DNA from 3 places in the Streptomyces sp. NPDC002076 genome. Region 1 is predicted to be linked to each of the others. Evidence: predicted binding sites of a transcription regulator. Region 1 holds the regulator's gene; each other region holds the start of a gene.
The links. Region 1 encodes HrcA, which represses chaperone genes, less so after heat shock. Its sites were predicted from a motif close to TTNGCACTCNGNNNNNCNGAGTGCNAA; they were not measured.
Positions count from the first base shown of each region.

Region 1 (9,978 bases):
ACGGCCAGATCGTGCGCCGTGTGGCCCGGCCCCACGTTCGCCAGCAGAACCTGCCGGCCGCCCCCGAGGTCCAGCGTCCACTCGCCGGAGACCGGATGCCGGGGCGACACGAGCGCGTCCACCGCCGCGTCGGCGTCGGCGACCGGCAGTCCGTTGCGCACGGCGTCCAGGCGCAGCTCCTCGCGCTCGTGGGCGAACACCACGTCGACACCCACCGCCCCGTACACCTCCGACCCCGCGAAGGCCGCCGCCCCGAAGACGTGGTCGAAGTGGGGATGGGTCAGCGCGAGATGGGTCACACGGCCGCCGGCCAGCTCCTCGGCCTGTGTCCGCAGCCGCGCGCCCTCGGCCAGGCCGGAGCCGGCGTCCACCATCAGCGCCGTACCCTGCCCGAGGACCAGCCCGACCGTGCAGTCCCAGCCGGGCAGCCGGCACCGGCCGACCCCCGCGGCCAGCCGCTCCCACCCCAGCTCTTCCCAAGTCACCGTCATACCGTGACGCTAGCCGCACGAGCCGCCGGCGCCGCACCGACCTTGCCCTGGGTGTACCCGACAGCCGTACACTGGGCCGGGGAACGCTGGCACTCGCATGCGAAGAGTGCCAGGCGGACGAACCGCAGGACAGGAACCGAGGGACGACGTGCTGGAGGTGCGCGCGGATGCTGAGTGAACGCAGGCTGCAGGTACTGCGCGCCATCGTCCAGGACTACGTCGGCACCGAGGAGCCGGTCGGGTCGAAGGCCCTCACCGAGCGGCACAGCCTCGGCGTGTCCCCGGCGACGGTCCGTAACGACATGGCGGCCCTGGAGGACGAGGGGTACATCGCGCAGCCGCACACCAGCGCGGGGCGCATCCCCACCGACAAGGGCTACCGGCTGTTCGTGGACAAGCTGGCGGGCGTCAAGCCGATGACCGCGCCCGAGCGGCGCGCCATCCAGAACTTCCTGGAGGGCGCCGTCGACCTCGACGACGTCGTGGCGCGGACGGTACGGCTGCTCGCGCAGCTCACCCGGCAGGTCGCCGTCGTGCAGTACCCGTCCCTGACCCGGTCCACCGTGCGGCACGTGGAACTGCTCTCGCTCGCCCCCGCGCGGGTGATGCTCGTGCTGATCACGGACACCGGCCGGGTCGAGCAGCGGATGGTCGACTGCCCGGCGCCCTTCGGCGAGACCTCCCTCGCCGATCTGCGCGCGCGGCTGAACAGCCGGGTCGCGGGCCGCCGGTTCTCGGACGTGCCGACGCTGGTCGAGGACCTGCCGGAGGCTTTCGACCCCGAGGACCGCGGTACGGTCTCGACGGTGCTCTCCACTCTTCTGGAGACACTCGTCGAGGAGAACGAGGAGCGGCTGATGATCGGCGGTACCGCCAATCTCACCCGCTTCGGACATGACTTCCCCCTCACGATCCGGCCCGTCCTGGAGGCCCTGGAGGAGCAGGTCGTGCTCCTCAAGCTCCTCGGCGAGGCGAAGGATCCGGGCGTGACGGTGCGTATCGGGCACGAGAACGCCCATGAGGGACTCAACTCCACCTCCGTGGTGTCGGTCGGCTACGGTTCGGGCGGCGAGGCGGTTGCCAAGCTCGGCGTGGTCGGACCGACCCGCATGGACTATCCGGGAACGATGGGAGCGGTACGCGCAGTGGCACGGTACGTCGGACAGATCCTGGCGGAGTCGTAAGTGGCCACGGACTATTACGCCGTTCTCGGCGTGCGCCGCGACGCGTCGCAGGATGAGATCAAGAAGGCGTTCCGTCGGCTCGCGCGCGAGCTGCACCCGGACGTCAACCCCGATCCGAAGACCCAGGAGCGGTTCAAGGAGATCAACGCCGCTTACGAGGTGCTGTCGGACCCGCAGAAGAAGCAGGTCTACGACCTCGGCGGCGACCCGCTCTCGCAGTCCGGCGGCGCGGGCGCGGGCGGCTTCGGGGCCGGTGGCTTCGGCAACTTCTCCGACATCATGGACGCGTTCTTCGGTACGGCGTCGCAGCGCGGCCCGCGCTCGCGCACCCGGCGCGGCCAGGACGCGATGATCCGGATCGAGGTCGAGCTGGACGAGGCGGCCTTCGGGACGACCAAGGACATCCAGGTCGACACCGCGGTCGTCTGCAACACCTGCAACGGTGAGGGCGCTGCGCCCGGTACGACCGCTCAGACGTGTGACATGTGCCGGGGCCGCGGTGAGGTCTCGCAGGTCACCCGGTCCTTCCTGGGCCAGGTCATGACCTCCCGGCCGTGCCCGCAGTGCCAGGGCTTCGGCACGGTCGTGCCGACCCCGTGCCCGGAGTGCGCCGGCGACGGCCGCGTCCGCTCCCGCCGCACGCTCACCGTCAAGATCCCGGCCGGTGTCGACAACGGCACGCGGATCCAGCTCGCCGGTGAGGGCGAGGTCGGGCCGGGCGGCGGTCCGGCCGGTGACCTGTACGTCGAGATCCACGAGCTGCCGCACCCGACCTTCCAGCGGCGCGGTGACGACCTGCACTGCACGGTCACCATCCCGATGACCGCGGCGGCGCTCGGCACCAAGGTGCCGCTGGAGACGCTGGACGGCATGGAGGAGGTCGACATCCGGCCCGGCACCCAGTCCGGCCAGTCGATCCCGCTGCACAACCGGGGCGTCACGCATCTGCGCGGCGGCGGCCGGGGTGACCTGATCGTGCACGTCGAGGTGCAGACCCCGACCAAGCTGGACCCGGACCAGGAGCGCCTGCTGCGCGAGCTGGCCAAGCTGCGCGGCGAGGAACGGCCCCAGGGGCAGTTCCAGCCGGGACAGCAAGGGTTGTTCTCGCGGTTGAAGGACGCGTTCAACGGGCGCTGACGTGCGCTGCGGCGTGACCGGGGGTCCGAGGGTCGGCCCCCGCAGGCACGGTCAGCCGGGGCAGCAGGGGTTTTTCTCGCGGTTGAGGGATGCGTTCAAAGGGCGCTGAACCGTCGCCGGTGGAGGTCTGACGGGGTGCTTCGGCACCCCGTATGCCATTGGTTTATGCCATCGGTCGCCCGGATTCGGACTTGTTCAAAGGACGTGACAACATGCGGTCATGTCCTCCGCGCTGACCGATCTCTTCCCCTACCCGATCGTGCAGGCCCCCATGGCGGGCGGTGTCTCCGTCCCGCAGCTCGCCGCCGCCGTCTCCGAGGCCGGTGGCCTCGGGTTTCTCGCCGCCGGGTACAAGACCGCCGATGGCATGTACCAGGAGATCAAGCAGCTGCGCGGGCTGACGAGCCGCCCCTTCGGTGTGAACGTGTTCATGCCCCAGTCCGAGTACCCCGGTGCGGGCACCGGCTCCACCGGAGCGGCCAACGCCGTGCCCCCTTCCGGCGCCGTCGAGGTCTACGCCCATCAGCTGGCCGGCGAGGCCGCCTGGTACGAGACCGAGCTGGGCGATCCGGACAGCGGCCGGGACGACGGCTACGACGCCAAGCTCGCCGTACTCCTCGACAACCCGGTGCCGGTGGTCTCCTTCCACTTCGGCGTGCCGAGCCGGGAGGTGTTCGACGGCCTGCGCCGCGTCGGCACCTTCACCCTGGTCACCGCCACCACCGCCGAGGAGGCCCGCGCCGTCGAGCGGGCCGGGGCGGACGCGGTGATCGCGCAGGGCGTGGAGGCGGGCGGCCACCAGGGCACCCACCGGGACCTCCCCGAGAACGACGGCGCCGGGATCGGGCTGCTGTCGCTGGTCGCGCAGATCCGCGAGGCCGTGAGCATCCCGGTCGTCGCCGCCGGCGGCATCATGCGCGGCAGCCAGATTGCCGCCGTCCTCGCGGCCGGCGCGAGCGCGGCCCAGCTGGGCACCGCCTTCCTCGCCACCCCCGAGTCCGGCGCCCAGGCCGTACACAAGCAGGCGCTGACCAACCCCCTTTTCGCGCGCACCGAGTTGACCCGGGCCTTCTCCGGCCGCCCGGCGCGCGCACTGGTCAACCGCTTCCTGCGCGAGCACGGCCCGTACGCTCCCGCCGCCTACCCGGAGATCCACCACCTCACCTCGCCGCTGCGCAAGGCCGCCGCCAAGGCCGGGGACGCGCAGGGCATGGCGCTGTGGGCGGGGCAGGGACACCGGCTGGCCCGCGAGCTGCCCGCCGGGGAGCTGGTGGAGGTGCTGGCCGCCGAACTCGACGCGGCCCGGACAGCGTTGTCGGGCAAGGGGGGACTGCGATGACCGCGCCGGTGTTCGTCGTGGACTCGCTGGAGGGCGTGGGCCCCGGTTCGGTCGTCGACGTCGACGGCCCCGAGGGGCGGCACGCGGTCTCGGTACGGCGGCTGCAGCCCGGTGAGAACGTGGTGCTGACGGACGGCAAGGGGCGGGGCGCGGCCGGGGTCGTCGTCAGCGTGTCGGGCAAGGACCACATGGTGGTCGAGCCCTTCGAGTTCCCGGTGGAGCCGGAGCCCAGCCCCCGGATCACCGTGGTCCAGGCCCTCCCGAAGGGCGACCGGGGCGAACTCGCCGTGGAGACGATGACGGAGACCGGGGTCGACGCGATCGTGCCCTGGCAGGCCGCGCGGTGCATCACCCAGTGGAAGGGCGACCGGGGTCAGAAGGCGCTGGCCAAGTGGCGGGCCACCGCGCGCGAGGCAGGCAAGCAGTCCCGTCGGCTGCGCTTCCCGGAGGTCGCGGACGCGGCAACCACCAAGCAGGTTGCCGCACTTCTCGCCAAGGCCGACTTCGCCGCCGTGCTCCACTCCGACTTCGAGCACGCGAGTGAGCGGCTGGCGACCGCCGAACTGCCCACCGAGGGCGAGATCGTGCTGGTCGTCGGCCCCGAAGGGGGCGTCGCACGCGACGAGTTGGCGCTCTTCCAGGAGGCGGGTGCGAAGGCGTACGTCCTCGGTCCTACCGTGTTGCGTACATCAACCGCCGGCACCGCCGCCGTGGCCCTGCTGCTGGGCCGCACCGGCCGCTGGTCCTGACACCTGGGGGACAACCGTGGAACTCGCCCAAGTCCGGCTCCTGGTCACCGACTTCGCCGCCTGCTACCGCTTCTACGCCGACGTTCTCGGCCTGAAGCCGCAGTCCGGCGCGACCGAGGGGCCGTACGAGAAGTTCAGCCCGCACGCCGGCTCTGCCGGGATCGCGTTGCAGGACCGGGCGATGATGGCCGAGGTGCTGGCGGAACTTGGGGACACGGCCACCGGTCACCGCTCCCTGGTCGTCCTGCGCGTGGACGACCTGGACGCCTACTGCGCCGAGATCACCTCCCGCGGCGCCACCCTCCTCCACGGCCCGGCCCCCATGACCGACCGCATGCGAGTCGCCCATCTCAAGGACCCGGAGGGCAACCTGGTCGAACTCCAGGAGTGGCTGCTGCTGCGCGGCTAGGCGCTCCGCTGGTTTGACCGCGTGCAGTGCCGGGATGTCCTGTCGGACGACTGCGGCGCCGTGGGGGCTGATCGCGCAGTTCCCCGCGCCCCTTCAGGGCGCGCCGGCCCGGACCCCGAACGGGTGAGTGGCCGTATGTGGCCTTCCGTGCCGTTCGTGCCGGTGGCACTCTGCCCTGCATGCGGGCATTGAGGCGGATTCGGTACGGGAGATGCGGGACGCGGGCGGTGGCCGTGGCCGGGCTCGTCGTGGTGGCCGGCGCGGCCATGGTGGCGTGTCAGCCGGACGACCTCAGTGTCGCGTCCGTCGCCTACACCACGGACACCACCGCGACGGCCAGGCTCAAGCAGCAGCACATCGACGTCAGTTGGCTCACCTGCACCGGCGACTACGGCAACGGCGGCAAGACGGCGCACGGGGCGACGCCCTCACCGTCCGCGACCACCGTCGTCTCCGTCGACTGCCAGGGGGAGACCAAGGACGGGCGGAAGATCAGGGTCACCGGGAAGGTGACCAAGGCCGTCGACGGCGCCTGTGTGCGGGGGGATCTGACCGCCGAGGTCGGGGGCAGACAGGTGTTCCACGTCAGCGGGCTCGGCGACTGTGCCGCCACGCCCGGACCGACGTACCGGCCGCCCACCTACCGGCCGGGCGGCGGGAAGCCGACCGTGACCGTCACTGTCACTGTCACCCGCACCATCTGGTGCAAGGGTGACCCCACCTGCTGGCCCGTCGAGGGGAAGTGATCGGAATACCCGGCGAGGCACAGCCGTCGCTGCGTACAGTGACGGGGTGACTCAGGGTGCCGCCTATCTCCGATTCCCTCATGTACACGGCGACTTGGTGACCTTCGTCGCCGAGGACGACGTATGGCTCGCGCCCCTGGACGGCGGCAGGGCCTGGCGGGTCAGCGCCGACAACATGCCGGTGACCAAGCCCCGGATATCACCCGACGGGCGTTTCCTCGCCTGGAGCTCCACCCGGGACGGCGCGCCCGAGGTGCATGTCGCCCCCGTCGACGGCGGCCCCGCCGACCGGCTGACCCACTGGGGCAACCGCCGTACCGAGGTGCTCGGCTGGACCGCCGACGGGCGGGTGCTCGCGCTCGGCGCGCACGGCCGGCACAGCTTCCGGCACAGCTGGGCGCATGCCGTCCCGCTGGACGGCGGACCGGCCGAGACCCTGCCGTACGGCCCGGTCGGCGATGTGGCCCTCGGCCCGGCCACCGTGCTGCTGTCCGCGCCGATGGGCCGCGAGGCCGCCCACTGGAAGCGCTACCGGGGCGGTACGGCGGGCAAGCTGTGGATCGACGGCGCGGGGGACGGGGAGTTCGTCCGGCTGCACGAGGATGTCGACGGGAACATCGAGTGCCCGGTGTGGGTGGGGGAGAGGATCGCCTTCCTGTCCGACCACGAGGGCACCGGCGCGCTCTACTCCTCCCTCGCCGACGGCTCCGACCTGCGCCGCCACACCCCTCTCGACGGCTTCTACGCCCGGCACGCCTCCGGCGACGGCACCCGGGTCGTCTACAGCAGCGCCGGTGAACTGTGGCTGCTGGACGACCTGGAGAGCGCCGAGCCGCGCCGGCTGGACGTGCGCCTCGGCGGGCCCCGGATCGATCTGCGCCCCCGCCCGGTGAACGCCGCCCGCTGGTTCGGCGAGGCGGCCCCGGACCACACCGCGCGGGGCAGCGCCGTGTGCGTGCGCGGCGGGATCCACTGGGTCACCCACCGCTCCGGGCCCGCCCGCGCCCTCGCCGCCACCTCCGGGGTCCGCGCCCGGATGCCGCGCGCCTTCCGCGCCGAGGGCGAGGAGTGGGTGGTGTGGGTGACGGACGCGGAGGGCGACGACGCCCTGGAGTTCGCCCCCGCGACCGGGACCGTGCCCGGCGCGCCCCCGCGCCGGCTGGCCGCCGGACAGCTCGGCCGGGTCCTGGAACTGGCCATGGCCCCCGACGGCAGCCGGGCCGCCGTGGCCGCGCACGACGGCCGGCTGCTGCTCGTCGAGCGCGAGACCGGCGAGGTCCGCGAGGTCGACAGCAGCGACGACGGCGAGGTCTCCGGCCTCGCCTTCTCCCCCGACTCCGCCTGGCTCGCCTGGGCCCACCCCGGCCCCCGCCCGCTCTCCCAGCTGCGCATCGCCCACACCACCGACCTCTCGGTCACCGAGGCGACCCCGCTCCGCTTCCAGGACTACGCCCCCGCCTTCACCCTCGACGGCAAACACCTCGCCTTCCTCTCCAACCGCGCCTTCGACCCCGTCTACGACGAGCACGTCTTCGACCTCGCCTTCGTGGTCGGCGCCCGCCCGCACCTGATCACCCTCGCCGCCACCACCCCCTCGCCCTTCGGCCCGCAGCGGCACGGCCGCCCGTTCGAGACCCCGGACAAGGACGAGACCCCCGACAGCGAGGGCACCCCCGCCACCCGCATCGACCTCGAAGGCCTCGCCGACCGGATCGTCCCCTTCCCGGTCGAGGCCGGCCGCTACTCCACCCTGCGCGCCGCCAAGGACGGCGTGCTCTGGCTGCGCCACCCCGTGCAGGGCGTCCTCGGCACCGCCCGCGCCCACCCCGAGGACCCCGACCCGCACACCGAGCTGCAGCGCTACGACCTCGCCCAGCGGCGCCTGGAGCACCTGGCCTCCGACGCCGACCACTTCGAGGTCAGCGGCGACGGCAAACGTGTGCTGCTGTGGACCGACGACCGGCTCCGGGTGGTCCCCAGCGACCGCCGTACCGGCACCGACGACGACGGCGACACCAGCGTCACCGTCGACCTGGCCCGCGTCCGGCAGACCCTCGACCCGGCCGCCGAGTGGCGGCAGATGTACGACGAGACCGGCCGGCTGATGCGCGACCACTTCTGGCGGGCCGACCTCGGTGGCGTCGACTGGACCGGCGTCCTCGCCCGCTACCGCCCCCTGCTGGCCCGCCTCGCCACCCACAGCGATCTGGTCGACCTGTTGTGGGAGCTGCACGGCGAACTCGGCACCTCGCACGCCTACGTCATCCCCTCCGGCGGCCGGGGCGGCGGCCCCCGGCACGGACTGCTCGGCGCCGACATCTCCCGCCACCCGGACGGCAGTTGGCGCATCGACCGCATCCTCCCCTCGGAGACCTCCGACCCGGACGCCCGCTCCCCGCTCGCCGCACCCGGCGTCGCCGTCCGCCCCGGAGACGCGATCATCGCGGTCGCCGGCCACTCGGTCGACCCGGTGACGGGCCCCGGCCCGCTCCTCGTCGGCACGGCGGGCCACCCGGTGGAGCTGACCGTCTCCCCGGCGGGCGGCGGCGAACCCCGGCACACCGTCGTCATCCCGATCGCCGACGAGGAACCCCTGCGCTACCACGCCTGGGTCGCCGACCGCCGCGCCCACGTGCACGCCGCCTCCGACGGCCGCCTCGGCTACCTCCACGTCCCCGACATGCAGGCCCCCGGCTGGGCGCAGATCCACCGGGACCTGCGCGTGGAGGTGGCCCGCGAAGGGCTCGTGGTCGACGTCCGCGAGAACCGCGGCGGCCACACCTCCCAGCTGGTCGTGGAGAAACTGGCCCGCCGCATCATCGGCTGGGACCTCCCGCGCGGCATGCGCCCCACCAGCTATCCCCTCGACGCCCCGCGCGGCCCGGTCGTCGCCGTCGCCAACGAGTTCTCCGGCTCCGACGGCGACATCGTCAACGCGGCGATCAAGGCCCTCGGCATCGGCCCGGTCGTCGGCACCCGCACCTGGGGCGGCGTCATCGGCATCGACAGCCGCTACCACCTGGTCGACGGCACCCTGATCACCCAGCCGAAGTACGCGATGTGGCTGGAGGGGGTGGGGTGGGACGTGGAGAACCATGGCGTGGACCCGGATGTGGAGGTCGTACAGCGGCCGCAGGACTGGGCGGAGGGCCGTGACACCCAACTCGACGAGGCGATCCGGCTCGCGCTGGCGGCGCTGGAGGAACGGCCCGCGAAAACTCCTCCGGGAATGCCGACCTGATACGACTACGATGCACCGGTATTGATCACCAGCGTGAGGAGGCACACGCATGGCCGGAGCACCGCAGGACGACTGCCTGTTCTGCAAGATCGTCGCGGGCACCATCCCGGCGACGATCGTCCGCGAGACAGACACCACCGTCGCCTTCCGGGACATAAACCCCCAGGCCCCCACCCACATCCTGGTGATCCCCAAGGCCCACTACAAGAACGCCGCCGTCCTCGGCACCGAGGCACCGCAACTCGCCGCCGACGTCCTCGCCGAGACCCAGGCCGTGGCCGACGAGGAGAAGCTCGACAGCTACCGCATCGTCTTCAACACCGGCTCCGGCGCCGGCCAGACCGTCTGGCACGCCCACGCGCACGTCCTCGGCGGCCGTGGACTGCAGTGGCCGCCCGGGTAACCAGCCGTGTCCGTACGTGAATTGGTGATCCTCGGCACGGCCAGCCAGGTCCCCACCCGGCACCGCAACCACAACGGCTATCTGCTGCGGTGGGACGGCGAGGGCATCCTGTTCGACCCCGGCGAGGGCACGCAGCGCCAGATGGTGCGCGCCGGGGTCGCCGCCCATGACCTGAACCGGATCTGCGTCACCCACTTCCACGGCGACCATTCCCTCGGCCTCGCCGGTGTCATCCAGCGGATCAACCTCGACCAGGTGCCGCACGAGGTCACCGCGCAC
Region 1 is NZ_JBSFDI010000016.1:54,134-64,111, forward strand. It holds gene ACWCQS_RS29950 (MBL fold metallo-hydrolase) at 1-491, opposite strand, end outside; gene hrcA (heat-inducible transcriptional repressor HrcA) at 659-1,675, shown strand; gene dnaJ (molecular chaperone DnaJ) at 1,676-2,812, shown strand; gene ACWCQS_RS29965 (nitronate monooxygenase) at 3,033-4,151, shown strand; gene ACWCQS_RS29970 (16S rRNA (uracil(1498)-N(3))-methyltransferase) at 4,148-4,900, shown strand; gene ACWCQS_RS29975 (VOC family protein) at 4,917-5,309, shown strand; gene ACWCQS_RS29980 (hypothetical protein) at 5,489-6,055, shown strand; gene ACWCQS_RS29985 (S41 family peptidase) at 6,102-9,296, shown strand; gene ACWCQS_RS29990 (histidine triad nucleotide-binding protein) at 9,346-9,699, shown strand; gene ACWCQS_RS29995 (ribonuclease Z) at 9,706-9,978, shown strand, end outside.

Region 2 (9,978 bases), on a different contig from region 1:
AGACGGGGTTAACCGAGCGGTATGTGAGCACGCATTGTTGCAGCTCCTTAAGTAATCACCTATGCGCTGCCCCACATTCCGAGCCTGCAGAAGCCTTTACGTGACACCGCTCACACTGTCCCGGTTCGGCCGCCGCACGGCGGGCCGCTCGCCCGCCGCCGCCTCCTCCTGTTCACCTCAGGCGCCCCCAGAGCTGAGTCGCCGTCTGCTGCGTGAACTCCGTCGGTGCGGGATCCGTCGGCAGTTGCGCGGGCACCGTCGTGCCCTTCTTCTTGCCCGGCTGGTCGGCGAAGAGGGCGACGGTCAGGGTGAACCGGCTGTCGTAGGCCACGGTCCACACCGTGCGGCGGGTGCTGCCGCCGCCCGCGCCCGCCGTGAACAGGTTCGCCGGAGCGCCGGCGACCGGCGCGCCCACCGGGCGGGCGGCCTTCTCGGGCAGAACCCGGTGGCGGTCGGGATGCGCGGAGTAGACGGTCCGGCCGCCGTGGGTGATGCGGGCGACGGTGTACGGCGCGGCGTACATGCCGTCGGCCGCGACCGCCGCGTACGCCGACGTGAGCTTCAGCGGTGTCGGCGCGGCCGTCTTCGGCAACCCGGTGAGCGGCGCCCCGAACCCCTGGTGCGCCAGCGGCGTCATCGCCGTGCCCGCCTCCACCGCACCGCTCACCGCGTCGTTGAAGGGTTGCCGAGCGTAGTCCGACCCGCCGTACAGCACCCGCACCGCACCGTCGCCGGGCGCGATGCCGACGACCGCGGTGTGCAGCCGTACGCCGCCCTTGGCGGGCTTGAGATCCTTGACCTGTTCCGCCGTGGCGTCCTGCAGGGTGAGGTCGAAGGTGGTGTGCACGGTGTAGCCGCCGCGCGCCAGCTGGTCCTCGGTGATGCCGAGCCGGTCGGCGGCCTCTTTCGCCGCGATGTCGATCAGGTACTGCCGCTGTCCGTCGGTGGCCCCCGGCGGATAGAACCGGAACGCCGGGAAACGGGCCTCGGCCCGCTGCTTCGCCGTGATGTTCCCGCTCGCCGCCATCGCGTCCAGCACCCACGCCCAGCGGCGCTGGAGCGTCGCCGTGACCTTCGGGTCCGAGCCGGCCTTCTCGTAGTAGGAGGGGAGGTTGATGACGGCGGCCAGGGCCGCGCCCTGGGAGACCGTGAGGTCCTTGGTGTCGACGTCGAAGTAGTTGCGCGCGGCCGACTGGATGCCGGCGGCGCCCCGGCCGAAGTACACGGTGTTGAGGTAGCCCGCCAGGATCTCGTCCTTGGAGCGGGTGCGGTCCAGCTTGACCGCGATCAGCGCCTCGCGGGCCTTGCGGGACAGCGACTGCTCGGGGCTGAGCAGCGCGTTCTTGACGTACTGCTGGGTGATGGTGGAACCGCCCTGCCGTTCGCCGCCGGTCAGCGCCGCCCCGACGGCGCGGACGATGGCCTTCGGGGAGACTCCGGAGTCGGTCCGGAAGGAACGGTTCTCGGCGGCGATCACCGCGTCCTGCACATACCGCGGCACCTGCGACAGCGGTACGTCCTGACGGTCGACCGGACCCCGGCGGCCCAGGTAGTCGCCCTTCTCGTCGAGGAAGACGGTGCTCTGGACGACCGTCTCCGGGTGCGGATCGGGAATGACGGTGAGCTGGTACGCGACGACGACCGCGCCGCACAGCAGGAAGAGCAGGATCAGGAAGGCGGCCAGCAGCCGGCGCGCGATACGGCCCCGGTTGCGGCGCAGCCGGACGCGGAGCGGGATACGGCGCGAACTCGCGGGCCTCGGCGTCTCCTTGGGCACCTTCTCGGACGCCTCCCCGGGCTCCTTCTCGTGCGCCTCCTTCAGCTCCGGGGTCATGCCCGCCACCCCCCGTTCCGCAGCTGTGCCACGACGGCGCCCGCGGCGTCGTAGACCGTGACACCAATACCGCCCTCGCCGCCCGCCCTGCCCACGCCGTCCGAACCGCTCTCGGCGCTCCCGACGCCCCGCGGCATCGCCATGCCCTGGACGAAGAGCGCCTTGGTGTCCCGCGCGGACAGCGACGTACTCGCGTACCAGACGCCCCAGCCGGGGCTGCCCGCCAGGGTGAGCACCTTGGCGGCGACCTCGCCGTGGCCGGTGCTCAGCTCGACGCGTCCCGGGTCGCCGGTGACGCCGTAGTACAGGCCGGACAGGAAGTACCGGCCCTTCACCGGCGCCGCCTGCACGGAGACCCCCGGCTTGTGGCTCGGGTAGGCGTCCAGGCCGCGGAACTGGTCGGACTGCTCCGGGGTCGACCAGTGGCTGCCGTCCGCGGTCAGCCACATCTCCACGCCGGGCGCCGCCTGCACCCGCTCCCCCGGCGCCACGATCCGTACGGACCCCGCGTCCCGGCCCGCGGCCGTACCGGACGGCCTTCCGTCGCCGGCCCCACCGACCACACCGATCCCGCCGACGGCGACGAAACCCCCGGCCGCCAGCGCCACCGCACAGCCACCGGCGACCGCCGCGGCCCGGCGCCGCCGCCACACCTGCCCCCGCGCGGTCACCGCGTCCAGCGGAGGCGGGCCGGGAACCACGTCACGAGCCGCGGCGGCGTAGGCCTCGCGCAGCCGCTGTTCGTCACCCCCGGCCGCCTTCGCCCCGCGCCTGGCGAAGTGGCGCACCGCCCCCTTGGAGATGCCGAGCAACTGACCGATCTGCCCGTCCGGCAGACCCTCCCCGTACCGCAGCACCAGCACGGCCCGCTGCCGGTCGGCACGCCGGCCGAGCGGCCACGGCCGCCGCAACCAGCTCCGCACGAGCTGACGCCGTACATGGAAGTCCACGTCGTTGCGCGGAACGCGGCGCCAGCGCGCGTACACCCGTATCAGCGTCCGCCGCGCCAGAGCGTCCGCCTCGGACAGGTCCTCGGTGAGCAACCGCGCGGTGACGAGGAGGCGGGGCCAGCAGGCGCGCGCACAGGCGGCGAAGTCGTCATGGATCCGGGCACCCGTCCGCATCGTCTTCTCCTTGGGTCGCGTGTGTTTCGATGTACGCCGCGTACGCGGCCCACGGGACCTGTACGCACGGGCGGGGCAGGTGGGTTGCACGGGAAACGAAAGACCCAGACAGACGCAGCAAGACCCAGCAAGACGCGGCAAGACTCCGGCGGAGGGCATGACCGAGGACGAGTTCGACGCTTTCTACGCGGCCGCCTTCCCCCGTCTGACCGGGCAGCTGTACGCCTTCACCGGAGACCACGGCGAGGCCCAGGACGTGGTGCAGGAGGCGTTCGTACGGGCCTGGGACCGGCGGAAGTCCTTCCTGGCCGACAGCGCACCCGAGGCCTGGATCCGCACGGTCGCCGTACGGCTGGCGGTCAGCCGCTGGCGGCGCGCCAGGCGCTGGCTGGAACTGGTACGGCGGCACGCCCCGCCCGAGTCGACGCCGGGACCCGGCCCCGAACACGCCGCGCTGGTGGCCGCGTTGCGCCAACTGCCCCAGGCGCAGCGGCTGGCGATCGTCCTGCATCATCTGTGCGACCTGAGTGTGGAGCAGGTAGCCTCCGAGACCGGCGCGCCCGTGGGCACGGTCAAGGCCCGGCTGTCCCGGGGCCGGGCGGCACTGGCCAAGCAGCTGGGCACGGACGAGGCCGATGAGCCGGTACGGAAGGAGGGCGGCCGTGTCGGATGACCTCACCACGGATGAACTGACCGGCGCACTCCGCGAGTTGGCGAAGGCGAACGAGACCCCGCCGTCCGTCGCCGCCCCCGGGATCCGGCGCCGCGCCGTCCGCCGGAGCCGGCGTCGTCGCACTGCTCTCACCGTCGGCACGGGCGCCGCTGCCCTCGCCCTGGCGGCCTTCGCGCTGACACTCGACTCGGGCGACGACGCTCCGGCCCACCGCCAGACCCCGGCCGCCACCGCTCCCCGGCTCCCGTCCCCCTCCTCCTCCGCCACCCCTCTCGCGACCCCGGTCACCGGCATGGTGAACTTCGAGAAGCGGACCCTGACCGTCGACGGCCGGGTCATGCCGATCACCTCGGGCTACCCGACCGGCCCCACCACCGGCCTGCTGACCGTCGCCGCGAAACTCGACCTCACACGGGACACGGTCGACGGACTCGCCAAGTCCGCCTGCAAGGTGGCGGAACCGTACGTGGTCGAACTCCGCGGCACCGACAGGTCCAGCCTCTACGTCGGCTCACTCACCTGCGCCCCCCGAACCGGCACCTGGATCGGCCTCGACACGAAGAACGCCGTATGGCTCTACAACAGGCTGAAGCCGGGCGACACGCTGTCGGTGGCGGTCGCGCCGAGCGCCTAGGCCGGGCAAACGCCCGAGGGCGGCACCCCCAGCCGGAAGCTGGGGATGCCGCCCTCGAAAAGGACAGGTGATCCGGAAAGGATCAGAAGTCCATGTCACCGCCCGGCATGCCGCCGCCGGCCGGCGCGGCGGCCTTCTCCGGCTTGTCGGCGATGACGGCCTCGGTGGTCAGGAACAGCGCGGCGATGGAGGCGGCGTTCTGCAGGGCAGAGCGGGTCACCTTCGCCGGGTCGATGATGCCCTCGGCGACCAGGTCGACGTACTCGCCGGTCGCGGCGTTCAGGCCGTGGCCCGGGGTCAGGTTGCGCACCTTCTCCACCACGACACCGCCCTCGAGGCCGGCGTTGACGGCGATCTGCTTCAGCGGGGCCTCGAGCGCGATGCGCACGGCGTTGGCGCCGGTCGCCTCGTCACCCTCGAGCTCCAGCTTCTCGAAGACCTGGGAGGCCTGCAGCAGGGCCACGCCACCACCGGCGACGATGCCCTCCTCGACGGCCGCCTTCGCGTTGCGGACGGCGTCCTCGATGCGGTGCTTGCGCTCCTTGAGCTCCACCTCGGTGGCGGCACCGGCCTTGATGACCGCGACGCCGCCCGCGAGCTTGGCCAGGCGCTCCTGGAGCTTCTCGCGGTCGTAGTCCGAGTCGCTGTTCTCGATCTCGGCGCGGATCTGGTTCACGCGGCCGTTGACCTGCTCCGAGGAGCCGGCGCCGTCGACGATGGTGGTCTCGTCCTTGGTGATGACGACCTTGCGGGCGCGGCCCAGGAGGTCCAGGGTCGCGTTCTCCAGCTTGAGGCCGACCTCCTCGGAGATGACCTCGCCGCCCGTGAGGATGGCGATGTCGCCGAGCATGGCCTTGCGGCGGTCACCGAAGCCCGGGGCCTTGACGGCGACGGACTTGAAGGTGCCGCGGATCTTGTTGACGACCAGGGTCGACAGGGCCTCGCCCTCGACGTCCTCGGCGATGATCAGCAGCGGCTTGCCCGACTGCATGACCTTCTCCAGGAGCGGGAGCAGGTCCTTGACGGAGGCGATCTTGGAGTTGGCGATGAGGATGTACGGGTCCTCGAGCGACGCCTCCATGCGCTCCATGTCGGTCGCGAAGTAGGCGGAGATGTAGCCCTTGTCGAAGCGCATGCCCTCGGTGAGCTCAAGCTCCAGACCGAAGGTGTTGCTCTCCTCGACGGTGATGACGCCTTCCTTGCCGACCTTGTCCATGGCCTCGGCGATCAGCTCGCCGATCTGGGTGTCGGCGGCGGAGATGGACGCGGTGGAGGCGATCTGCTCCTTGGTCTCGACGTCCTTCGCCTGCTCCAGCAGGGCGGCGGAGACGGCCTCGACGGCCTTCTCGATACCGCGCTTCAGCGCCATCGGGTTGGCACCGGCGGCGACGTTGCGCAGGCCCTCCTTGACCAGGGCCTGGGCGAGCACGGTCGCGGTGGTCGTACCGTCACCGGCGACGTCGTCCGTCTTCTTGGCGACTTCCTTGACCAGCTCGGCGCCGATCTTCTCGTACGGGTCCTCGAGCTCGATCTCCTTGGCGATGGAGACGCCATCGTTGGTGATCGTGGGGGCGCCCCACTTCTTCTCGAGGACGACGTTGCGGCCCTTGGGGCCGAGCGTCACCTTGACGGCGTCCGCGAGCTGGTTCATGCCGCGCTCGAGGCCGCGCCGCGCCTCCTCGTCGAACGCGATGATCTTGGCCATGTGAAGTGGTCCCTCCAGGACTGGGGGTGATTCCTTCGGACCGCGCCCGCGCCCGCGACGGACGGCTCGCCGGCCGCGTGGTTCCTTGCCCCACTTGGCCTGCGGGCCTCACCGACCCGGTCCTTCACTGTCACTCTCACCTTCAGAGTGCTAACGCCAATGATTAGCACTCGGCATGCACGAGTGCAAGGCGCACCCGCGAAGCGGGTTCGTTGAGGGGTGGTGGTCGGGCGACGGGTGGGGCAAGCGCCCTACGGGGTACGGCACCCCGTCAGCCGCCCGCGAACACCGGACCCCGGGCATGACGCAGGGCCCACACCCCGAGCGAGGTGCGGGCCCTGCGAAGATGAACGAAGAACGTCGCTGACAGTCGACGCGTGCTTCAGCTGGTCGCCAGCCGGACCATGTCCGCCTGCGGGCCCTTCTGGCCCTGCGAGATCTCGAAGTCGACCCGCTGCCCCTCTTCCAGGGTGCGGTAACCGTCCATCTGGATCGCGCTGTAGTGGACGAAAACATCCGCACCACCGTCGACCGCGATGAAGCCGTACCCCTTCTCCGCGTTGAACCACTTGACGGTGCCCTGAGCCATGCCTAACTCCCCTATTACTGGCCCTTGCACAGATCCACACTTCGCGGACCCGGGTCAGACCTCACCCCCCATCGGTCGGGGGCGTGCGCCGGAACGCGTCGACCGCGGCTGAATGTATCTGTCCAACTGCCGTCTGCAACAGGTCAATCGGACGAGAATTCTGGACGGGAACGGTCCGGAATGTAGTGTGAATTCACCCGACTTCAGGGCAAGTCGGGCCCCACAAACCACCACAAAAGCCGCATAAAGCCCGCGCACTTTGGCCACTTCTTGTCGGGCGTCCGGCATGAATACAGGGCTCCCGACCGGTCGTGTCGAGAGCGCGTTCCCCAACTCTACCGCGCTCAATCACGCAGAATTGCCCCCTCCGCTTCTCTCACGGAGGGGGCAATTCGATGAACAATGCGTAACTGAAGTTACCCAAGGTAACGATCAGCCGCCGGCGACGGCCGGAATGATGGAGACGCCGGCGCCGTCCGGGGTCGCGGTCTCCAGGCCCTGCTCGAAGCGCACGTCGTCGTCGTTGACGTAGACGTTCACGAACCGGCGGAGCTTGCCCTGGTCGTCCAGCACGCGCGCGGCGATTCCGGTGTGGTTCTTCTCCAGGTCTTCGATGACCTCGGCGAGGGTGGCACCCTCGGCGGCCACTTCGGCCTGCCCGCCGGTGTAGGTGCGCAGGATGGTCGGGATGCGAACGGTCACGCTCATGCGAGGCCAGCCTCTCGGAAGGAGTCCAGGGTCGGTCGGATGGTGGCGGTGAGGCCGGTCCCGGCCACCGCGTCAAGGGTCTTCAGGCCGTCGCCGGTGTTGAGGACCACCGTGGTCTTCGTCGGGTCCAGGACGCCGTCCTTGAGCAGCTTGCGGGTGACGCCCACGGTCACGCCGCCCGCCGTCTCCGCGAAGATGCCCTCCGTGCGGGCCAGCAGCTTGATGGCGTCGACGACTTCCTCGTCCGTCACGTCCTCCACCGCACCGCCGGTGCGGCGCGCGATGTCCAGGACGTACGGCCCGTCGGCCGGGTTGCCGATGGCGAGGGACTTGGCGATGGTGTTCGGCTTCTGGGGCCGTACGACGTCGTGGCCGGCCTTGAAGGCGGTCGACACCGGCGAGCAGCCCTCGGCCTGCGCACCGAAGATCTTGTACGGCCTGTCCTCGACCAGACCCAGCTTGACCAGCTCCTGCAGACCCTTGTCGATCTTGGTGAGCTGGGAGCCGGAGGCGATCGGGACCACGATCTGGTCGGGCAGCCGCCAGCCGAGCTGCTCGCAGATCTCGTACGCGAGGGTCTTGGAGCCCTCCGCGTAGTACGGCCGCAGGTTGACGTTGACGAAGCCCCAGCCCTCGCCGGCCGGGTCGCCGATCAGCTCGGAACAGAAGCGGTTCACGTCGTCGTAGTTGCCCTCGATGCCGACCAGCTCGCCGCCGTAGACCGCGGCCATGACGACCTTGCCCTGCTCCAGGTCGTGCGGGATGAACACACAGGAGCGGAAGCCGGCCCGGGCGGCGGCGGCGCCGACCGCACCGGCGAGGTTGCCGGTGGAGGAGCAGGACAGGGTGGTGAAGCCGAAGGCGCGCGCGGCCTCCAGGGCCTGGGCCACCACGCGGTCCTTGAAGGAGTGGGTCGGGTTGCCGGAGTCGTCCTTGACGAACAGGCCGCCGGTGACGCCGAGTTCGGCCGCGAGATTGTCGGCCTTGACCAGCTTGGTCCAGCCCGGGTTCAGGTTCGGCTTGTCGGCGACGTCGGCCGGGACCGGCAGCAGCGGCGCGTACCGCCAGATGTTCGCGGGGCCGGACTCGATACGGCGGCGCAGCTCTTCGGTCTCGTAGGCGGAGAAGTCGTAGGCGATCTCCAGCGGGCCGAAACACTCCTCGCAGGCGAACACCGGGCCGAGCGGGACGCGGTGACCGCACTCGCGACAGCTCAGGGCCGCGGCGGGGCCGAGGTCGACGGTGGAATCGGCGGAGCTTGCAACTGTCTGCACAGCCATGGAGGCGAGGCCCTTTCTCCTCATCTTCCTCACGACGCACCTCGCCGTGAGACGGATTTGGCACCTTCCCTGGCCGGGAGCCTCGCGTGAACGAGTGCGGCTCAGGGGGGTTGCCGGGGCTTCATCGGGCCGTGTCCCTCTGCCCCTCTGGATGAGCGGTATGCGGTTGTGAGCGCCTGGCTGACCCCCGACATGCGATGGTCACCAGCGTTGTTCAAGACTGTAACCGAAGGCCAAGACAGTTGAGAGAGTCGTCCGAACCGCGAGACAACAGTGAGGAGCCGCCGACCGTGCTGGAAGAAGTCGAGCGCTGGCTGAGCACCCGCTCCTGGTCCGTGACCGATCGCCCGCTGCACAAGATCTTGGCCGCCAAGCAGCGTACGGGCCAGTCGGTGTCCGTCGTGCTGCCCGCGCTCAACGAGGAGGAGACGGTCGGCGACATCGTCGCGATCATCCGCCACGACCTCCTGGAGCGGGTCCCGCTCGTCGACGAGATCGTGGTGGTCGACTCCGGCTCCACCGACCGCACCTCCGAGGTCGCCACCGCCGCGGGCGCCCGGGTCGTTCACCGGGACGAGATCCTGCCCCGCATCCCCGCCGTCCCCGGAAAGGGCGAGGTGCTGTGGCGCTCGCTGCTGGTGACCAGCGGGGACATCGTCTGCTTCGTCGACGCGGACCTGAAGGAGTTCTCCCCCGACTTCGTCACCGGGATCGTCGGCCCGCTGCTCACCGAGCCGGACGTGGACCTGGTCAAGGCGATGTACGACCGTCCGCTCGCCGGGACGGCCGGCCAGGGCGGCCGGGTCACCGAGCTGATGGCCCGCCCGCTGCTGAACATGCACTGGCCGCAGCTGGCCGGATTCGTGCAGCCGCTGGGCGGCGAGTACGCGGCCCGGCGCTCACTGCTGGAACAGCTGCCGTTCCCGGTCGGGTACGGCGTGGAACTGGGCATGCTGGTGGACGCCCTGCACCTGGTGGGTCTCAACGCGCTGGCGCAGGTGGACGTGGGCGTGCGCAAGCACCGCCACCAGGACGGGCAGGCGCTGGGCCGGATGGCCGCGGCGATCTACCGCACGGCCCAGCTGAGGCTGGCCCGGGGCCATCTGATCCGCCCCTCCCTCACCCAGTTCGAGCGGGGCGAGGACGGTTTCGAGCCGCGCACCTACTCGGTGGACACCGAGGAACGGCCGCCGATGGTGGAGATCGCCGAGTACGCCGAGCGCCGGGTGGCCTGAGTTCGTATACGGCGGCGACACCCGGCGTGGCCGTACGTTTGAGCGTTTCCGGGCCGGGCTAGGTTGAGGACCATGGCTTCCACGCAGGGTGCTGCCGAGAAGGCTCAGGTGCTGGTCGCGTCCAACCGCGGCCCGGTTTCGTACACGGTGGACGAGAACGGCTCGCTGTCCGCCAAACGGGGCGGCGGCGGGCTGG
Region 2 is NZ_JBSFDI010000008.1:197,817-207,794, forward strand. It holds gene ACWCQS_RS19240 (transglycosylase domain-containing protein) at 173-1,834, opposite strand; gene ACWCQS_RS19245 (sigma factor-like helix-turn-helix DNA-binding protein) at 1,831-2,958, opposite strand; gene ACWCQS_RS19250 (SigE family RNA polymerase sigma factor) at 3,116-3,631, shown strand; gene ACWCQS_RS19255 (hypothetical protein) at 3,621-4,265, shown strand; gene groL (chaperonin GroEL) at 4,348-5,970, opposite strand; gene ACWCQS_RS19265 (cold-shock protein) at 6,353-6,559, opposite strand; gene ACWCQS_RS19270 (MoaD/ThiS family protein) at 6,992-7,267, opposite strand; gene thrC (threonine synthase) at 7,264-8,547, opposite strand; SAM riboswitch class I at 8,565-8,705, opposite strand; gene ACWCQS_RS19280 (glucosyl-3-phosphoglycerate synthase) at 8,838-9,782, shown strand; gene ACWCQS_RS19285 (alpha,alpha-trehalose-phosphate synthase (UDP-forming)) at 9,855-9,978, shown strand, end outside.
Region 2: a site for HrcA is predicted at 6,134-6,160, ahead of groL (chaperonin GroEL). Genes of this name have one in related genera too.

Region 3 (9,978 bases), on a different contig from region 1:
TGCGTATTGGCATCTCAACCACAACATCAAGAGCGTCGACATCAACAGCGCGCTCGGCGACGACCGCCCGGCGAAGGCGGTGATCGCCCCGGCGGCCACCGCCGCCCCGCTGCCGACCGGCTCCCTGAACATCCTGGTCCTCGGCTCGGACTCGCGCAGCGGCAAGGCCAACCAGGAGCTCGGCGGCGGCGACAGCTCCGGTGCCCGCTCGGACACGGCGATGGTCGTGCACCTCGACGCGGGCCGCACGAGGGCCACCGTGGTCAGCATCCCGCGCGACACCCTCGTCACCCGCCCGTCCTGTCCGCTCGCCTCCGGCGGCTCGACGGCGGTGGCCTACGGCGCGATGTTCAACAGCGCATACGCGGTGGGCGGGCCGGTGTGCGCGGTGAAGACCGTCGAGTCGATCACGAACGTCCGCATGGACCACTACATCGAGATCGACTTCTCCGGCTTCGCCAAGCTGGTCGACGCGCTCGGCGGGGTCGACGTGACCACCACGCAGAACATCGACGACGACCAGAGCCATCTGCACCTGAAGGCCGGCCCCCACCACCTCGACGGCAAGCAGGCCCTCGCGCTCGCCCGCACCCGGCACGGCATAGGCGACGGCAGCGACCTCGGCCGCATAGGGCTGCAGCAGATGCTGGTCAAGGCCCTGTTGGAGCAGATGGCCGCCACGAACCTGCTCACCGACCCGGCCAAGCTGTACCGGGTCGCCGACGCGGTGACCGCGAGCCTCACCACGGACACCGGCCTGGGCTCCCTGGGCGAGCTGACGCGGCTCGGCCAGAGCCTCAAGGGCCTGACCGCCGACCATGTGAAGACGGTGATGATGCCGGTCGTCACCGCCCCCTCCGACCACAACCGGGTGATCGCCAACGAGCCGGCGGCGACCAGGCTGTGGGCGTCCCTGCGCTGAGCCGGTACGGCCCGACGACGAGCGGAGAAGGAAGAGCGGAGAAATCCGCCGGAAAAAACTTCGGGGATTGTGTCGATCCGGGTGTCTGCCGTTCGACGCATGGGTGAGCGGCGGGGACAGGCCCCGCCGCCCGACCGAAGGAGCCACCATGCCCCGCTATCTGTCGCTCGTGCGCATCGACGAGTCCGCCGCCCCCGCCGAGGGCCCCAGCCCCGAGCTGATGCAGCGGATGGGCGAGCTGATCGAGGAGGTCACCAAGGCCGGCGTCATGCTCGACACCGCCGGGCTCACCCCGTCGGCCCAGGGCACCCAGGTGCGCTGGGAGGGCGGCAAGATCTCCGTCACCGACGGGCCGTTCACCGAGACCAAGGAGGCGGTCGGCGGCTACGCGATCATGCAGTGCAAGGACAAGGCCGAGGCCCTGGAGTGGGCCAAGCGGTTCCTGCAGGTCCACGAGGACTTCTGGACCGTGACCTGTGAGGTGCGGGAGATCGCCGAGGGCTGAGTGCCTGGCGTCGTGTCGTACGGCGGTGTTGCATGGTGGGCTGTGGAACCACAGCCCACCCCGGCACAGCCCGGCACCGCCCATGCCATCGAGACCGTCTTCCGTCTGGAGTCGCCCCGCGTCATCGCCGGTGTCGCCCGGATCGTCCGGGACGTCGGCATCGCCGAGGAACTGGCGCAGGACGCGCTGGTCGCCGCCCTGGAGCAATGGCCCTGCGACGGTGTGCCCGACAACCCCGGCGCCTGGCTCATGGCGACCGCCCGGCACCGCGCCGTCGACCTGATCCGGCGCCGCGAGACCTACGCCCGCAAGCTCGCCGAGATCGGCCGGGACCTGGAGACGACGGCCCCACCGGAGGCTCCCGCCGACCCGGACGACATCGACGACGACCTGCTCCGGCTCGTCTTCACCGCCTGCCACCCGGTGCTCTCGCCCGAGGCCCGCATCGCGCTCACCCTGCGCCTGCTCGGCGGCCTGAGCACGGCCGAGATCGCCCGCGCCTACCTCGTCCCGGAGCCGACGATCGCCCAGCGCATCGTCCGCGCCAAGCGCACCCTGGCGAGGAGGAACGTCGCCTTCGAGGTGCCCTGCGGCCCCGACCGCGAGGCCCGCCTCGGCTCCGTCCTGGACGTCATCTACCTGATCTTCAACGAGGGGTACGCGGCCACCGCCGGTGACGACCTGCTCCGCCCCGGCCTGTGCGAGGACGCGCTGCGCCTGGCCCGCGTGCTGTCCGCGCTGATGCCCAAGGAGCCGGAGGTGCACGGGCTGACCGCGCTGCTGGAGTTCCAGGCCTCCCGCACGGCCGCCCGTACCGGCCCCGACGGCGCACCCGTCCTGCTCAAGGACCAGAACCGCCGCCGCTGGAACCGCATGCTCATCGCCCGCGGCATCCGCGCCCTGGACCGGGCCGGCGCCACCTCCACCGGGGCCCCGGGGCCGTACGCCCTCCAGGCGGCCATCGCCGCCTGCCACGCGCACGCCTACCACTACGAGGAGACCGACTGGCGTGCCATCGCCACCCTGTACGGCCTGCTGGCCGCCCGGGCCCCGTCCCCGGTGGTGGAGCTGAACCGCGCGGTCGCCGTGTCGATGGCCGACGGCCCGGCCGAGGGCCTGAAACTGGTGGACGCCCTGACCGCCGAACCCGCCCTGCGCGACTACCACCTGCTGCCCAGCGTCCGCGGTGACCTGCTGGCCCGCCTCGGCCGCACGGCGGAGGCGCGGACGGAGTTCGAGCGGGCGGTGGCCCTCACACGCAACGAACGCGAGCGGCAGCTGTTGCTCGCGAAAGCGCATTCCCTTCCTGATCACTGAGGGTTTACAGTTGCGCGGCTGCCACGCAACCTGCGTGTCACCTTCCGCAGGCTGGGCAGCATCATCCGCTACCTGTGGGGGGGTACACCCTTTGTCGTATCTCAGATCCTCCGCGCGGCGCAGGGCCGTCGCGCTCTCCGTCGCCACGGCCCTGGCCGCCGGCACCGGCGTGGCGCTGGCCCCGGGCGCGTCGGCCGGCGCCTCCGGCTGGACCGCGACCGGCGGCATCCTGACCGCCGACCTGGACGGCACCGTCTCGCAGCTGTACGAGGACGGCACCGCGCCCGTGGCCCGGGTGAAGAACGCCATGAAGCCCGCCTGGTCGCCCGACGGCAGCCGCATGGCGTACGTCAACCAGTCGACCGGCCGCGTCAACGTCGTCGGCCACGACTTCGCGGGGCCGGTGGAGCTTCCGGTCAACACGACCAACTCGATCCTCGCCGACGACCCGACCTTCCTGTGGGGCGGCAGCCAGGTCGTCTTCACGCTCAGCGGGCGGCTGCGGGTCGCCCCGTCCGACGGCAGCCGCATCCAGCGGCACCTGTTCGCCACCGCGCAGGAGGGCTGCGACAGCCAGCCCAGCGGCGCCGTCGACGGCAAGCTGGCGTTCATCCGCTCGGGCAGCACGTGCAGCGGCGACACCCGCTACGGCGCCGTGTGGCTGTACGACGGCGCGACCGGCGGCCTCAAGCAGCTGGTCACCGGAAAGGCGAACGCCCCGGCCATCTCCCCGGACGGCACCACGGTCGCCTACACCGTCGGCGGCAAGCTGTACACGGTCGCCGTGGCCACCGGCACGGTCACTCCGCGGCTGCCCGACGAGACCGGCACCATCGCGCGGCCCGCCTGGTCGCCCGACGGCACCCGGCTGGCGTACGAGCTGACCACGGCCTCCGGCGATCACCAGGACCAGGTCCTCGACCTGTCCACGGGCACCACCAAGGTCCTCTACGACTCGCCGACCACCACCAAGTCGGACCTCGCCTGGCAGCCGCTGCGCAAGAACGCGCTCGGCCGGGTCTGGGGCGCCGATGTCCAGGGCACCAACATCGCCGGGTCCCGCTGGACCTGGAACACCCTCGGCAAGAGCGAGCCGGGCCTGATGAACGCCTCCTCCGCCGTCCTGGTCTCCAAGGACAGCCAGGCGTACGCGCTGACCGCGCCCGCCCTCGCGGGCAAGAAGCACGGTCCGGTCCTGATGACCTCCGGCAGTGCGCTGGACTCGTCGGTGCAGACCGAGCTCAAGCGGATCCTCAAGCCGGGCGCGAGCGTCTATCTCATCGGCGGCACGTCGATCCTGAGCAGCAGCGTCGCCTCCAAGGTCAGCTCGCTCGGCTTCACCCCGAAGCGGCTGGCGGGCACCTCCCGCTACTCGACGTCGGTCGCGGTCGCCAAGTCGGTCACCAGCGCCCCGGACTACGTCTTCATCGCCACCGGCACCGACTACCACTCGGCGCTCGCCGCCGCGGCGGCCGCCGGCGCGGACGGCACCAGCAGCAAGGCGGTCGTCGTGCTCAACGACGACAACTCGCTGACCTCGTCCGTGAAGTCGTACCTCAACGGCCTGGACCCGCGGAACACCTACATGATCCCGGTCGGCGCCTCGGCGAAGTACGCGCTCACGCACACGTCGTTCTCCAACTGGCCGTCGACGTACACCTACTACCCGGTCACGGCGAGCACCCACGAGGGCACCGCCGCCGCGCTCGCCCGGTTCTGGTGGTCCGGCCCCGGCAACGCGGTCCTCGTCTCCACCGGCAGCTGGCGCGACGGCACGACGGCCGCCGCGGCGATGAACGTCTTCGGCCCGCTGCTGTGGACGTCCGCCGACCCGCTGTCCGCCGACACCAAGTCCTACCTGGTCAAGGGCGCCGCGAACATCAACGGCGTGGCGGCCTTCGGCGGCACCGGCTCGGTGTCCACCGCGGCGCTGAACTCCGCGGGCACCGCGATCAGCGCGAGCAGCAGCCAGTGGACGTACACGCCGTACTACAACGGCCTGGAGCCGGCGACGAGTTCGCCGGCCACTCCGCAGCGGGCGGCCACGGTCTCGCCCGACCTCGGCGCGCTGCGCGCTACGGCAGCGCAGTAGCCGCGGGCGGTGTCGCGGGGGCCCCGATCAGCATGGTCGGCGCCCCCGCGACCCGGGTGAGGAACACCGTCGCCGCGTTCGGCCCCTGCGGCTTGACCTTCCTGCGCAGTTCCTCCGGCTCGACGGCCGACCCGCGCTTCTTCACGGTCAGCGTGCCGACCTCGCGCTCGCGCAGCAGGGCCTTCAACTTCTTGACGTTGAACGGGAGTTGGTTGCTGATCTGGTAGGCGGAGGCGTACGCCGTGGGGCGCAGTTCGTCGGCGGTGACATAGGCGATGGTGGGATCGATCAGCCCGCCGTCCAGGTGTTCGGCCACCTCGGCGACCAGATGGGCGCGGATGACGGCGCCGTCGGGCTCGTACAGATAGCGCCCCACCGGCCGGACCTCCGGGTCGGGCAGCCCCTTGCCGACCAGCGTGCGCGGGCCGGGCAGCAGGGTGGCGCGCACCGCGCCCGGCTCGGTGCCGAACCACACCACCGCCTCCTTGACGTCCCCGCCGTCCGAGATCCACTCGGCCTCGGCGTCGGCGGGCACCGCCTCGTGCGGAATGCCGGGCGCCACCTTCAGCGCCGCGCGGGGTGCCGTGCGGGCGGCCCCGATCGCCCAGGACAGGGGCGGGGAGTAGGCCTCCGGGTCGAAGATCCTTCCGCGCCCGCCCCGCCGTGCGGGGTCGACGAACACGGCGTCGTAGCCGCCCGTGTCGACCTCGGTGACGTCCGCCTCGCGGACCTCGATCAGCTCGCCCAGCCCCAGCACCTCGGCGTTCGCCCGCGCCACGGCGGCGGTCACCGGATCCCGGTCCACGGCCAGCACCCGGATCCCCGCCCGGGCGAACGCGATCGCGTCCCCGCCGATCCCGCAGCACAGGTCGGCGACCGAGGTCACGCCGAGCTTCGTGAACCGCTCGGCCCGGTAGGCGGCGACGCCCGCCCGCGTCGACTGCTCGACCCCGTTCGGCGTGAAGAACATCCGGCCCGCGTCCGCCGTCCCGAACTTCGCCGCCGCCCGCTGCCGCAGCCGGGCCTGGCCGAGCGCGGCCGACACCAGCTCGGCGGGGTGCTCGCGGCGCAGCCGGGTGGCGACGGCGAGTTCGTCGGCCGGGGCGGTGTCGCGGACCTCGTCGAGGAGCGCACGGCCTTCGGGGGTGAGGAGAAGAGCGAGGTCGTTCACCGGGTCATTGTGGGCCAGTCGATGGATCGTGCGCCTCCGGCGGCGGTGTCGGCCCGGGCTCCGGGCACCGTCCTGGGAGGATCCGGCGTCATGCGAGCTGTCGTACAAAACGATAAGAACCGGGCTCGCCGTGGATGTCTGGTCCTCGGCTGCGGAGCCGCCGCGCTGGCCTGTTCCGCCGTTCTGACCAGCTGCGCCGGGCCCGACACGACCCGCCCCCCGTCCAGCCAGGCCGGCCCCGGCGTGACCCGCCCCGCGTCCGGCCGGGGCGGCCCCGCACAGGCCCTGAGCCCCCAGGCCCGCCAGGCCGTGGAACATGCCCGCCTGGTCGCGGCGGCCAGACGCTGGGGGCTGGCGGAGGCCCCGCTGACGCCACCACCGCCACCCAGGACGAAACCGGAGATCACCGCGCGGGCCGGTTTCGAGGTGAGCCACCAGGGCGACTGGGACCTGCCCCCGGTCTTCACCACGATCCCCACCAGGCAGAAGATCGTCTTCCTCACCATCGACGACGGCTCCGAGAAGGACCCCGGCTTCCTGCGGATGATGCAGGACCTGAAGGTCCCGTACACCGCCTTCCTCAGCAACTACCTGATCAAGGACGACTACGGCTACTTCCGCAGGATGCAGTCCTACGGCCACACCCTCGACAACCACACCCTGCACCACCCCTATCTGCCAGGTCTGTCCTACGAGGAGCAGAAGGCCGAGATCTGCGGCATGCAGGACATCATGGAGAAGCAGTTCGGCAGCCGCCCGACGGTCTTCCGGCCCCCCTACGGCAACTACAACCAGGACACCCTGCGCGCCGCCAAGGCCTGCGGCATCAGATACGCGCCGATCTGGAACGAGGAGGTCTACGTCGACCACTGGGAGTACCGCGAGGACGACCAGAAGATGCGCCCCGGCGACATCGTCCTCACCCACTTCCGCGGCCGCTCCGACTGGAACGGCACGATGGTCGACGACATGCGCCGCTTCCTGGACAAGGTCACCCGCGAGGGCTACGCCGTGGCCCGCCTGGAGGACTACCTGTGAGGCCGGGGGCGGGGTACCGGGGAGCGGGCCCCCGGCGGTGCCGCCCGGGCCGGTACGCCGTGGCGCTCCTCGCCGCGGCCCTCCTCCTCACCGGCTGCGCCCAGTCCGTCGACCCCATCGAACGCCTCGGCAAGAAGGCCGCCGAAGGAGTGCACCCGCCCGGGCCGGGCCCCGACCAGACCTACCGCCGCTGGGGCCTGACCGAGCCCCTCGCCCGCCCGCCGCGGCCCGCCGCCCGCGCCCTCGTCCTCACCCCGCAGCACGGGGGCCGCGCCCTGCCCGGCGTCGTGGACCACGTCCCCACCCACGACCGGGTCGTGTTCCTCACCTACGACGACGGCGCCGAGAAGGACCCGCGCTTCGTCGACATGGTCCGCGAACTGCGACTGCCGGTCAGCATGTTCCTCACCGACAGCATCGCCGGCCCCGCCTACGGCCACTTCGCCCGTCTGCACCGGCTCGGCGCCGGCATCCAGAACCACACCCTCGACCATCGCGCGCTCGCCGGACTGCCGTACGCCGGACAGCGCGCCGAGATCTGCGGCCAGCAGGAACGGCTCAGATCCCGCCTCGGCCTGCGCCCCCGCCTGTTCCGCCCGCCGTACGGCGCGTACGACATCACCACCCTGCGTGCGGCGGCCGGCTGCGGCATCTCCACGGTCGTCCTGTGGCGAGCCGCGATGACCCCGACCGACCTCGTCTACATCCACGGCGAACATCACCTGCGCCCCGGCGACATCATCCTGGTCGGCCCGGACGAGACGACAGGGCCGAGCCTGCGGGAGCGCACGGCGCGGGTGCTGCGCAGGGTGCAGCAGCGGGGGCTGACGGTGGGGCGGCTGGAGGACTACCTGGACTGATCGGCGGCATCAGTCAGCCCGTCCGGCGTTCGAGGACGAGGGCCGCCAGGCCCGACGCGGGGGTCTGGGGGCGGCAGCCCCAGGACGGCAGGGCAACACCGGCCACCAGTAACCCCGCGCGGGCAGGATTCGGCCGACGCGCCGCACGGCATTGGCACTCCGCTTGACCGAGTGCTAACCCCGGTCATAGTCTCGGCTCTGGCACTCCGCAGGTGAGAGTGCCAACAAAGCGACGGGCAGGTCCGGCACCCGCGACGACGGATCGACCTGGTCGCCACCTCAGACAGTTAACCCCGTGAGATCTCCGAAGGGGGAGGTCGGATCGTGACGACCGCCAGCTCCAAGGTTGCCATCAAGCCGCTCGAGGACCGCATCGTGGTCCAGCCGCTGGACGCCGAGCAGACCACGGCCTCTGGCCTGGTCATCCCGGACACCGCGAAGGAGAAGCCCCAGGAGGGCGCCGTCCTCGCCGTGGGCCCGGGCCGGTTCGAGAACGGCGAGCGCCTTCCGCTCGACGTCAAGGTCGGCGACGTCGTCCTGTACAGCAAGTACGGCGGCACCGAGGTGAAGTACAACGGCGAGGAGTACCTCGTCCTCTCGGCTCGCGACGTGCTCGCGATCATCGAGAAGTAGTCCACCTCGAAGCAATCCATTGCTTTTGAGCTGCGCCCCTGGCCCCCGCGACCGATAACGAAGCCGGGCGCCCGGGGCGCAGTTCGTCTTTCACCCACAGATTTCCGAGAGGGCTCCCGCTGTCATGGCGAAGATCCTGAAGTTCGACGAGGACGCCCGTCGCGCCCTCGAGCGCGGCGTCAACAAGCTGGCCGACACGGTGAAGGTGACGATCGGCCCGAAGGGCCGCAACGTCGTCATCGACAAGAAGTTCGGCGCCCCCACCATCACCAACGACGGTGTCACGATCGCCCGCGAGATCGAGATCGAGGACCCGTACGAGAACCTCGGCGCCCAGCTGGTGAAGGAGGTGGCGACCAAGACCAACGACATCGCTGGTGACGGCACCACCACCGCCACCGTGCTGGCCCAGGCGCTGGTGCGCGAGGGTCTGAAGAACGTTGCCGCCGGCGCCTCCCCGGCCGCCCTGAAGAAGGGCATCGACGCGGCCGTCGCTGCCGTCTCCGAGGACCTGCTCGCTTCGGCCCGCCCGATCGACGAGAAGTCCGACATCGCCGCCGTCGCCGCGCTGTCCGCCCAGGACCAGCAGGTCGGCGAGCTCATCGCCGAGGCGATGGACAAGGTCGGCAAGGACGGTGTCATCACCGTCGAGGAGTCCAACACCTTCGGTCTGGAGCTGGACTTCACCGAGGGCATGGCCTTCGACAAGGGCTACCTGTCGCCGTACTTCGTGACGGACCAGGAGCGTATGGAGGCCGTCCTCGACGACCCGTACATCCTCATCAACCAGGGCAAGATCAGCTCCATCCAGGACCTGCTGCCGCTGCTGGAGAAGGTCATCCAGGCCGGCGCCTCCAAGCCGCTGCTGATCATCGCCGAGGACGTCGAGGGCGAGGCCCTGTCGACCCTGGTCGTCAACAAGATCCGCGGCACCTTCAACGCCGTCGCGGTGAAGGCCCCCGGCTTCGGTGACCGCCGCAAGGCGATGCTGCAGGACATGGCGATCCTCACCGGCGCCACCGTCATCTCCGAGGAGGTCGGCCTCAAGCTCGACCAGGTCGGCCTGGACGTGCTGGGCTCCGCCCGCCGTGTGACGGTCACCAAGGACGACACCACGATCGTCGACGGCGCCGGCAAGTCCGAGGACGTCCACGGCCGCGTCGCCCAGATCAAGGCCGAGATCGAGAACACCGACTCCGACTGGGACCGTGAGAAGCTCCAGGAGCGCCTCGCGAAGCTGGCCGGCGGCGTGTGCGTGATCAAGGTCGGCGCCGCCACCGAGGTGGAGCTGAAGGAGAAGAAGCACCGTCTGGAGGACGCCATCTCCGCGACCCGCGCCGCGGTCGAGGAGGGCATCGTCTCCGGTGGTGGCTCCGCCCTGGTGCACGCCTCCAAGGTCCTCGAGGGCAACCTCGACAAGGCCGGCGACGAGGCCACCGG
Region 3 is NZ_JBSFDI010000001.1:573,723-583,700, reverse strand. It holds gene ACWCQS_RS02670 (LCP family protein) at 1-922, shown strand, start outside; gene ACWCQS_RS02665 (YciI family protein) at 1,071-1,427, shown strand; gene ACWCQS_RS02660 (RNA polymerase sigma factor) at 1,470-2,744, shown strand; gene ACWCQS_RS02655 (cell wall-binding repeat-containing protein) at 2,836-4,836, shown strand; gene ACWCQS_RS02650 (THUMP-like domain-containing protein) at 4,820-6,007, opposite strand; gene ACWCQS_RS02645 (polysaccharide deacetylase family protein) at 6,098-7,045, shown strand; gene ACWCQS_RS02640 (polysaccharide deacetylase family protein) at 7,105-7,905, shown strand; gene groES (co-chaperone GroES) at 8,230-8,538, shown strand; gene groL (chaperonin GroEL) at 8,663-9,978, shown strand, end outside.
Region 3: a site for HrcA is predicted at 8,057-8,083, ahead of groES (co-chaperone GroES). Genes of this name have one in related genera too.